2 regions of the Paenibacillus sp. FSL R10-2771 genome follow, and region 2 is predicted to be linked to the other one. Evidence: riboswitches for the same ligand, from Rfam matches in the RefSeq annotation. Region 2 holds a riboswitch; the other holds the start of a gene.

Region 1 (5,680 bases), 510 kb from region 2:
AATAATTCTTCTATGGCATGAGGCTGATCGCCCTGGGGTGTATACTCGGACTCCAGTTCAAATGTCTTTGTACTGACGACAATATCACTCATTTGCCCGTCTCCCCTCTATCGTCTAAAATATATGAATATATTATAATTGTAGCCCTAATAGTTGCCTATCCATACCGTACTGAAAAATATGGAAGATAGGAATACACGTTCCCGTTTATTATACAGCGTTGCCCAGATTGATGCAAACCATAATATATAGAAATTTAAGGAGCTTGAACTTATGGATATCACTTCAATTATCGGCCTGCTGGCAGGCATTGCCGCAATGATCGGCGGCTTTCTCTGGGAAGGCGGAAGCTTATCCGGCCTGCTGCAGCTGAACGCCGCGCTGATCGTATTCGGCGGCACCCTTGCCGCTGTACTCATCAGTTTTCCGGCCTCCAGATTACGCAGCGTCCCGGCGGCTCTGCGCCTGGCATTCGGCAGACATCCCGACACCACCCAGGAGAAGGCCGAAGAGCTGATCTCCATGGCTGCAATCACTCGGCGCGGGGGTGTGCTTGCGCTGGAGAAGAGAGCGGAGGAGCATCCGGATACCTTTACCCGCGAAGGGCTGTTTCTTATTGTCGACGGCACCGATCCTGATCAGGTCCGGCAAATTCTTGAACTGGAGATGGACGCCAAGGAACTGAAGTATGAAGGCTATGCCAAAATCTTCGAAGCCGCCGGCGGCTATGCTCCGACTATGGGGATCATCGGCACCGTAATGGGATTAATACGGGTACTGAGCAATCTGACGGATCCCTCTAATCTGGGGGCCTCGATCGCTGTAGCTTTTACAGCAACGCTCTATGGCGTAGCCAGTGCTAATCTTATATTTTTACCCATCGCCTCCAAAATCAAATCCCGCAGCCAAAGCGAACTGGGCAGCATGGAGATGCTGCTTGTCGGTATCCTGTCCCTGCAGAATGGGGATCATCCGCATCTGGTCCGCAAAAAACTGACCGCCTTTATTCTCGATGCCTCACCTAGACGCAGCAGCAATAATAACCCGGGAGACCCGCTATGAGACAAAGAAACCGCCGCCAGGGACGTAGTAGAGGTAAGGAGAACCGGGACCGCTGGATGATTACCTATGCGGATCTGATTACGCTTCTGCTCATTTTTTTCATCATCCTGTACGCCATGAGCAGTCTGGATACGCAAAAATACGCGATCGTTACCGGTTCATTATCTGATACCTTTAAGAGCGGCAGTCCTGTGCTTGAAGGCGGAAATGGAGTGCTGGATGGTAATCAGGGGAACACGGGAGCCGCAGTCTCGAATGAACAGGAAGCAGGCGGAAGCACTGGTGGCGGTCTTTCTTCCGGGGGCAATGTGAAGGAGAGTGGTTCGAACGGAACCGGGACGGGCACAGATACATCCGGGCAAAACGGGGAAACTGCAGAACACCAGCCTTCGGCGCGTGAGCTCGCTTTTCGTGAGCAGGAGGCCAAACTGGCCGCGCTTATGGGTGTAATCACCAAATACGTGGAAGATAACAACCTTGGGGAGCAGATCTTTGTAGCGGATAAACCGCAGGGCATTGCCATCACGCTTAGCGACCGGTTCCTGTTCGATGCCGGCAAAGCCGAGCTGAAATCACCTGCCTTCCCGGCACTGCGCCAGCTATCCGGCCTGTTCCGCGGAATTGGTGCCACGATCAGCATCGAAGGCCATACCGACAATGTCCCGGTAACCGCCGCTTCAGATTACACGGATAACTGGGAGCTATCCGGCGCCCGCGCACTCTCTGTGCTGCGCTTCTTCCTGGATAACGAGGGGCTTAGCCCTGATACTTTCCAATATGCCGGTTACGCGGATACCAGACCTGCTTACGATAACACTACCGTTGAAGGACGGCAGAAGAACCGCCGGGTCGAACTTATTGTCCTGCGGCAGCTTCAAGAGGAAGAATAACACGTATCTGCAAGCGAATCAGCTCAGAGATCTGCAGATGAGAAGGCACGGCAACCATTTGCTAGTATAAGGAGATTGAACGCTATGCAGACTACAAACGGAACGACACCGGACGCCACCCGTTTTCTCTATTTTCTGCGGCAGCCGGTTTCGCTGATCATGATTGTTTTTGCCCAGGGAATAATTACCTTCTTCATTGGTTTATTATCTGTATTTATGATGTTCTTCTCCTCCGATTACTTCTGGGGGGACCTGGCCCATGTGTATCCTCCCGATAAACTGATGTATATAGGCATTGACTTCCTTATTGCCGGCGCAGCCTTTGCCCTGCCCTGGCTCGGGGTCTGGTGGATGCTGTACGGTTTGTCCGAGGATGGACGCATCCGCTGTTTCCCTCTTCTTTTACTCTTCGCCTATCTGACATTTGTGATCCTCTTTCTGCAGATCAATCCGGTCTATAACCCGGAAGCCATGATCCCTTCCTCCGCCGGGGAATCCACATTTCTGGTCTGTATGGGCATGTCTGCCGTGGTGCTTTTCCCGTTTTATTCGGCCGGTGTGTATTACTTCGTGCTCAAACCCAATACCCGTCCCAGAAAAAGATACCGGTTCCTATTGCTGTGCCTTATCTTTGCCGTTACGGGTCTGGCTCTGCTGCCCGCCCTTTGGCACTTGGCTCCCCGCATTTATCCGGGGCTGCTTAGCTTTCCGGAGTGATACAGAAACGCAAAAAGACAGACCTCTCACATTAGTGACATCTAATGTAATAAGAGAAGCCTGCCATGTTCATCTTTTCGTAAATCCAGTTCAGTCATCTATTCTAATAATCCGGGTACATAAACGGTTGAAACTATTCCCCAACCAATTCCTTATAAGCAGCCGCATCCAGCAGGCCGGAAGCTGCCTCGGCAAACTCACCGTCAAGCTCCAGCTCAAAAATCCAACCGCCGCCGTATGGCTGATCATTGATCAGCTCCGGACTGGATTCGAGTGCGTCGTTGATCTTGGTTACCTTGCCGGATACCGGCGAGTACAGCTCCGACACCGTCTTAACAGACTCGATGCTGCCTACGCTGTCGCCCGCGGAAATGGCTGCGCCGACTTCCGGAAACTCAACAAACACGATGTCGCCCAATAAATGCTGCGCATGATCCGTAATTCCCACACGTACTACGCGTCCTTCACCCTGCTGTGCCCATTCATGCTCTTCGCTGTATAGCAGGTTGTCCAACACTTCACTCATTTCCAAGCCGCCTCTTTTCCACATTTGGAGTTCTAAATTTAGTTATAGCCTAAGTTATGACCTTGCCTAATGTCAATATAACTGACAGGAAAATTAAATTTGTCATCTTTTTGACGTTTTTTGATTGACAGCGTGCTTGTAAACCCGGTTTAATGGAGTCAGTAGAAAAACATATGGTTTGCGAATGATGGCATAGGGAGAGACTGACCCTCAGGGGCAGCGCCGAAGGAGTAAGCCCGGGATGGGTGAATCTCTCAGGCAAAAGGACCTTTGCCGGACGCATCTCTGGAGAGCATCCACAGCCTGGACAACAGGAAACGGATCACCAACGGGGAAACCTGCGGGCATGATAGCAGGGTAACTCTCAGGTACAAAGGACAGAGCGAACGTCTATTGATGCATGTTTGATGTGCATTGATGGACTTTCGCCTGTCCTTTTTTGCATGTAAACAGACTAAGGGGTGACACGATGGAGTCTTTGAGAAGAACGCCTTTTTATGATCTCTATGCCGCTTATGCGGAGTCCAGATGCATTGATTTCGGCGGCTGGGAGCTGCCGGTGCAGTTTACTGGCATCGTTAAGGAACATGAAGCGGTCCGCCAGCAGGCCGGACTGTTCGATGTATCGCATATGGGTGAATTCATGGTTGACGGCAGCGGCGCTGAAGCCTTCCTGCAGCAGTTGACCACAAATGACGTCAGCCGCCTTGCAGACGGCGCGGCGCAGTATACCCTGATGCTCTATCCGAGCGGCGGCGTAGTAGATGATCTGCTCGTCTACCGCCTGGGCCATGAGCGCTATATGCTCGTCGTGAACGCCTCCAATATCGACAAGGACTTCCAGTGGCTGCAGGAACATCTCACCGCTGAATTCAGCGGTGTCAGCCTGAAGAACGTCTCTGATGAGACGCTGCTGCTCGCTCTGCAGGGTCCGCTGGCTGAGACGATTCTGGCCGAAGTTACCTCTGCCCCGCTCGCAGAGATGAAGCCCTTCCACTTCATCGAACACGCCGAGGTCTGCGGCGTATCTGTACTGCTCTCCCGCACCGGCTATACCGGGGAGGACGGCTTTGAGCTGTACGCCCCGGTCCACACAGCGGCTGTACTCTGGAATGGTCTGCTGGCCGCAGGCGCGCCGCATGGCCTGACCCCTGCCGGACTCGGCGCACGCGACACGCTCCGCTTCGAAGCCAAGCTGCCGCTGTACGGCCAGGAGCTCTCGGCGGATATTACGCCGCTCGAAGCGGGTGTCCAGTTCTTCGTGAAGCTGGACAAAGCAGATTTCATCGGCCGTGATGCCTTGCTGAAGCAGAAGGAAGCCGGTCTCCCGCGCCGCCTTGTGGGGCTTGAAATGATCGACCGCGGGATTCCCCGCTCCCATTATCCTGTATATGCCGACGGTGTGAAGATCGGTGAAGTCACAACCGGTACTCAATCCCCAACGCTGAAGCGGAATCTCGGACTTGCCCTGCTGGATGCTGCCTATACTGAGATCGGCACAGAGGTGTATGTGGAGATCCGCGGCAAGCAACTGAAGGCTGCCGTGATCAAAGCCCCCTTCTACAAAAAGAGCCAAGGAGTGAAGCCGTAATGAAGCACCGCTATCTGCCTATGACGGAGCAAGACCGCGCAGAAATGATGGAGACTGTCGGGATTCAGTCCATCGATGAGCTATTCGCTGATATCCCTCAATCTGTCCGCTACCAGGGAACGATGCCGATGTCCGGCCCGCTGGACGAATATGCGCTGCTGCGCCATATGAAGGGTCTGGCTGACAAGAATGCCGACTTTGATACCCATGCCAGCTTCCTTGGCGCCGGCCTCTATGACCACCACATTCCTGTTGTCATTAACCATATTATTTCCCGTTCGGAATTCTATACTGCCTATACCCCTTATCAGCCGGAAATCAGCCAGGGCGAGCTTCAGGCAATCTTCGAATTCCAGTCCTATATCTGTGAGCTGACCGGTATGAAGGTCGCCAATGCCAGTATGTATGACGGCGCAACGGCCTTCTCCGAAGCAGCCGTGCTTGCCGCAGGTGCCACGAAACGCAAAAAGCTGATTGTCTCCCGTACGGTTCATCCGGAAGCCCGCCAGGTGCTGCGTACTTCGGCCAATGCCTGGGGCCTGCAAATCGTGGAAATCGATTATAAGGACGGGGTTACCGATCTTGCCAAGCTGGCTGAGGCCATTGATGCCGATACTGCCGCCGTTCTGGTCCAGTCGCCCAACTTCTTCGGCGGCATCGAGGATCTGCGCCAGGTTGAGCCGTTGATCCACGCCGTCAAGGGATTGCTCGTGGTCAGCGCGAATCCCATTGCACTCGGCGTGCTGGAAACGCCCGGCAAGCTGGGCGCCGACATCGTAGTCGGCGATGCACAGCCGCTGGGTATCGCTGCATCGCTCGGAGGACCAACCTGCGGATTCTTTGCGGTTGCCGAACCGCTGATGCGCCGCATGCCGGGCCGGATCGTCGGCCAGA
Region 2 (5,680 bases):
TCGCATCCGGAAGCTTCGAGTGGGAGAATCTGCTTGAGGGCGGGTACTGGACGTATCATTTGACAGACATTATCAAGGGCCTGCAGGAGGCTTACCGTGAACTGAAGCAGGTAGTCCAGCAGAAATACGGTATTACGCTTACAACCGTCGGTTCTATCGGGTTCTCGGCAATGATGCACGGATATATGGCTTTTGACAGCGCAGGTGAGCTGCTGGTTCCGTTCCGGACCTGGCGTAATGCAACAACCGGTGCTGCGGCCAAAGAATTAACGGAGGTCTTCCAGTTCAACATCCCTGAACGCTGGACCATAGCGCACCTGTATCAGGCGATACTGAACGGGGAAGAGCATGTGCCTCAGGCGGAGTTCGTAACAACGCTGGGCGGGTATATTCACTGGCTGCTGACCGGCAGCAAGGCGATCGGGATTGGCGATGCTTCGGGGGTTTTCCCGATAGATGAGGCCACGCAGGATTACAATGCAGCGATGGTTGCACAGTTCGATGAACTCATTGCAGACAAGGGCTACCCTTGGAAGCTGAAAGATATTCTCCCTAAAGTGTATACTGCGGGCGAGCAGGCAGGGCTATTAACAGAAGCGGGTGCGTTAATTCTGGATGCGTCCGGGGAGTTGCAGCCGGGTATTCCGCTGTGTCCTCCGGAAGGCGACGCCGGAACAGGTATGGTTGCTACGAACAGTGTCCGCAAACGGACCGGTAACATCTCCGTAGGCACTTCCGTGTTTGCAATGATCGTGCTGGAGAAGGATCTTACAGCCGTATATCCGGAGATTGATATGGTAACAACTCCGGACGGCAGTCCGGTCGGCATGGTTCATGCCAACAACTGTTCCAGTGATCTCAACGCCTGGATCGGCCTGTTCCGTGAATTCTCGGAGGCGATGGGCTTTAAGGCAGACCCAGGGCAATTGTTCAGTGTCCTGTTCAATAAAGCACTGGAGGCGGATGCTGACGGCGGCGGTCTGCTGAGCTACGGGTATTTCTCGGGTGAGAATATTACCGGGATTGAGAAAGGCCGGCCGTTGTTTGTACGCTCACCGGAGAGCCGGTTCAATCTGGCCAACTTCATGCGGACGCATTTATTCTCCGCTTTTGGCGCGCTGAAGATCGGAATGGATATTCTGACCAAGCAGGAACAAGTATCCATCGACAGTATTCTGGCTCACGGCGGGTTATTCAAAACTCCTGTGGTCGGGCAGAAAATCGTTGCCGCTGCAATGAACGTCCCTGTCTCTGTCATGGCAACAGCCGGAGAAGGCGGCGCATGGGGGATGGCGATTCTGGCCTCTTACATGCAGAACAAAGCACAGCAGGAGCGTCTTGATGACTTCCTTGACCACAAGGTATTTAAGGATGTGGAAGGACAAGTCATCCATCCGGATGCGGCTGATGTGAAGGGCTTCGAGCTGTTCATGGAACGTTACACTGCAGGGATCGCGATCGAGCAGGCTGCTGTAGATCATCTGGTAGAAAACGGGAGGGGTTAACCTATGTTGGAGCAACTGAAAGAAGAGGTATTCGAGGCCAATCTGGACCTGCCTAAGCATGGACTTGTCAAATACACCTGGGGCAATGTGAGCGCAGTTGACCGTGAGAAAGGCGTATTCGTCATCAAACCAAGCGGCGTCAGCTATGACAAAATGAAGCCTAGCGATATGGTCGTAGTGGATTTCGACGGTAACGTGGTTGAAGGGGAGATGAGACCTTCCTCGGATACACCGACACATGCGGTACTCTACAAGCATTATGCAGAAATCGGCGGCATCGTGCATACGCATTCGACCTGGGCGACCATCTGGGCGCAGGCCGGGCTGGATGTTGCTGTAATGGGCACGACACATGCCGACACCTTCTATGGGGCGGTACCCTGCGCACGCTTCCTGACGCAGGAGGAGGTTGACCGCGGCTATGAAGCGGAGACCGGACGCGTGATCATTGAGACTTTTGAACAGCGGGGCCTTGATATTATGGCAGTTCCCGGCGTCTTGCTGAAAGGCCATGGCCCGTTCACCTGGGGGAAGAATGCCCATGATGCAGTGATGAACAGCGTGGTGCTGGAGGAAGTGTCCAAGCTGAACCATTTTGCCCGCGAGCTGAACCATTTCGCTGAAGAATTGCCGCAGCGGATTCTGGATAAACACTATCTGCGCAAACATGGTAAAGGCGCTTATTACGGTCAGAAATAATCTGATTTATATATTATCCAAGAGAAGAGGATGAAATAATATGTCAACAGTAAGCGCTAAGCAATTCTGGTTTGTTGTAGGATCACAGCATCTGTACGGAGAAGAAGCCCTCGGTGAAGTTAAAGCTCATGCACAGGAGATGACGGATGCCCTCAATAACAGCGGGGTGCTGCCTTATCCGCTGGTGCTGCAGGATCTGGCGGTCAGCGCAGACAAAATCACTTCGATCATGAAAGAAGTCAACTACCGTGACGAGGTTGCCGGTGTCATCACCTGGATGCATACCTTCTCCCCGGCCAAAATGTGGATCCGCGGCACGAAGCTGCTGCAGAAGCCGCTTCTGCACCTGGCTACCCAATACAATGAGAGCATTCCTTGGGCAACACTGGATATGGACTTCATGAACCTGAACCAGGCTGCCCATGGCGACCGTGAATACGGGTTCATCAATGCCCGCCTGAAGAAACAGAACAAAGTGGTAGTAGGGTACTGGGAACGCACCGAAGTCCAGAAGCAAATTGCCGAATGGATGGACGTTGCCGTTGCATATAACGAAAGCTTCAATATCAAAGTGGCCCGCTTCGGCGATAACATGCGTAACGTTGGTGTTACCGAAGGCGACAAGGTAGAAGCCCAGATTCAGTTCGGCTGGACTGTGGATTACTTCGGAATCGGCGACCTGGTTGCATATGTAAACGAAGTGAAGGAAGAAGAAATTGATGCGCTGTTCGCTGAATATGCAGAGCAGTATGATTTCGATTACGGTTCATACAGCAAAGAAGCATGGGAAGCCAGCGTGAAGGTACAGGCCAGCTATGAAATTGCCCTCAAACGCTTCCTGGATGCCGGCAACTACAATGCGTTCACTTCGAACTTCGAAGACCTGCACGGCATGAAGCAGCTTCCGGGTCTTGCCGTTCAGCGTCTGATGGCACAAGGCTACGGCTTCGCCGGCGAAGGGGACTGGAAGACAGCAGCCCTGGACCGTCTGATGAAGGTGATGAGCCACAACCTGAACACCGGATTCATGGAAGATTACACCTATGAAATGGCTGCCGGACAGGAAGCGATTCTGCAGTCCCACATGCTTGAGGTTGACCCGAGCCTGGCAAGCAACAAGCCGAAGGTGCTTGTGTCTCCGCTGGGTATCGGCGACCGCGAAGATCCGGCCCGTCTCGTATTCGACGGCAAGGCTGGCGAAGGCGTCGTGGTATCGATGGCTGACTTCGGCACGCATTACAAGCTGCTGATCAATGAAGTTACTGCCTTCGAGCCGACGGTTCCGGCTCCGAATCTTCCAGTGGCCCGTGTGCTCTGGCAGGTGAAGCCTAACTTCCAGGATGGAATAAAAGCCTGGATCGAGAACGGCGGCGGCCACCATACTGTGGTGTCGCTCAACTTGACTACAGATCAGATCGTTACCTACGCCAAGCTGGTTGGCCTGGATTATGTAATCATTAAATAAATAGCGGAATATTCTTGGATCAAATGAGCGGATGGGCTATTGCCTGTCTGCTTTTTTTTAATGCAGAGCCAAGGTATTACCGGCAAACTCATCCTCCGTGCCCGTGATTTTCTAAAATCCTGTACAAAATACAACATTCGCTTCATTAAATTGGACTAAATCGAAAATTGTTGTACAAAAGGCAGCATTTCTCCTCCTTCATACGGTTTAGCGTGGAAATTCTTGTATTTCATACAACAATCTATCTAAACAACCGGGTATCTGCGCATCCAAGTTGCAAAACGTACAACATTTATGCCGCTGTAGTGCAGGAGCGCACCCTAGACATCTAGCCATAGGTAGGAGACTTTTATCACTGTTCAATACTCACATGCCGAGTAATATGTTAGAATATCAGAATGCATTAACGCTTCACCAATTTAATACATCACACGGGCTATGATTGCTATGGATCACACTATAGCAGGAGCAGCTTCTGGAGAGACTGCGGGAGACCGCAGCGCCGAAGGGTTCACAATCTCAGGCAAAAGGACAGAAGAGTACGGAATTTGTATTTGTTATGCTGATTAATTACGGTCAGCGGCGCAGGTAGCTTATTTTGATATTCTTATGAACCGGGAGATTGGATGATATCCAATCTCTTTTTTATGTTATTTGGCAGCAAAGCGTTGTACACATTAAGGGGGAAAATGGCAATGGCACAGACAGAATTAAAGAGAGATTTGGCGAACCGTCATGTACAGCTGATCGCTATCGGCGGCACGATTGGTACGGGGTTATTCCTGGGATCAGGCAGAGCGATTCAGCAGGCCGGGCCGTCCATTATGATCACGTATTTACTCGTGGGAATTGCCGTGTTTTTTGTGATGAGGGCGCTGGGTGAGCTGCTGCTCTCCAAAGCGGGATATCAATCTTTTACGGACATTGCTGAAGACTATCTGGGGCCGCGGGCTGCGTTCATTACAGGCTGGACCTACTGGTTCTGCTGGATTATGACGGCGATGGCGGATGTGATTGCAGTGGGCGTCTATGTGCAGTACTGGTTCGATATCCCGCAGTGGGTACCGGCCGTCATCTGCCTGATTATTCTGTTAGGACTCAATCTGCTGACGGTCAAAAGCTTCGGCGAACTCGAATTCTGGTTTGCCCTAATCAAAGTCGTCACGATTCTTGCCTTAATTGGCCTGGGAATCATTCTGCTGGTCATCGGGTTCAAGACGGATGCGGGATCGGTGAGCGTCCGCAATCTCTGGGAGCACGGGGGCGTGTTCCCGAACGGTGTCAAGGGCTTCTTATTTTCCTTCCAGATGGTTGTGTTCGCTTATGTCGGTGTGGAGCTTGTGGGTGTATCAGCCGCAGAAACAGCAGATCCGGAGAAAAATATTCCGTCGGCGATTAACAAAATTCCTCTGCGGATTCTCTTCTTCTATGTAGGCGCGCTCTTCGTCCTGCTGTGCATTAACCCGTGGACCCAGCTCAGTGCGGCTGAAAGTCCTTTTGTGCGGACCTTCAGCCTGGTCGGGATTCCGGTTGCAGCGGGTATTATCAATTTCGTCGTCTTAACCTCAGCGGCTTCCGCCTGCAACAGCGGGATGTTCTCGACCAGCCGGATTCTGTATAATCTGAGCAGAAGGAATCAGGCCTCCCCGCAGCTCGGCAAGCTGAACCGAAATCATGTGCCTGCTAACTCTTTATTTATTTCTACAATAGTTATATCGGCCGGGGCGCTGCTTAGCAAGCTTATTCCGGGCCAGGCCTTCGGCATCGTTACAACGATCAGTGCCATTTGCTTCATCTGGGTGTGGGGGGTTGTGCTCGTATGTCATATCAAATATAAGAGGAACCGCCCGGACTTACATGCCTCGTCCAAATTCAAAGCACCGTTCACACCGGTCATTAATTATGCGGTATTAACGTTGTTTGCTGCTATTCTGATCATTATGCTGTTCGCAGATGATACCCGTCCGGCGCTGCTGTTTACGCCCCTATGGTTCATTCTGTTGTTCGTCCT

Evidence for each region. A riboswitch is a leader RNA that binds a small molecule or an ion and turns the genes downstream of it on or off. The one in region 2 is predicted to bind glycine.
Region 1: another riboswitch for glycine. It lies ahead of gcvT (glycine cleavage system aminomethyltransferase GcvT); the one in region 2 lies ahead of NSU14_RS33035 (amino acid permease).

The regions. Positions count from the first base shown of each region.
Region 1 is NZ_JBBOBM010000001.1:8,109,601-8,115,280, reverse strand. It holds gene uvrB (excinuclease ABC subunit UvrB) at 1-92, opposite strand, end outside; gene NSU14_RS35250 (flagellar motor protein) at 274-1,062, shown strand; gene NSU14_RS35245 (flagellar motor protein MotB) at 1,059-1,952, shown strand; gene NSU14_RS35240 (hypothetical protein) at 2,037-2,669, shown strand; gene gcvH (glycine cleavage system protein GcvH) at 2,803-3,195, opposite strand; glycine riboswitch at 3,380-3,475, shown strand; glycine riboswitch at 3,479-3,578, shown strand; gene gcvT (glycine cleavage system aminomethyltransferase GcvT) at 3,665-4,786, shown strand; gene gcvPA (aminomethyl-transferring glycine dehydrogenase subunit GcvPA) at 4,786-5,680, shown strand, end outside.
Region 2 is NZ_JBBOBM010000001.1:7,598,792-7,604,471, forward strand. It holds gene NSU14_RS33020 (xylulokinase) at 1-1,505, shown strand, start outside; gene NSU14_RS33025 (L-ribulose-5-phosphate 4-epimerase) at 1,509-2,204, shown strand; gene araA (L-arabinose isomerase) at 2,245-3,669, shown strand; glycine riboswitch at 4,135-4,214, shown strand; gene NSU14_RS33035 (amino acid permease) at 4,365-5,680, shown strand, end outside.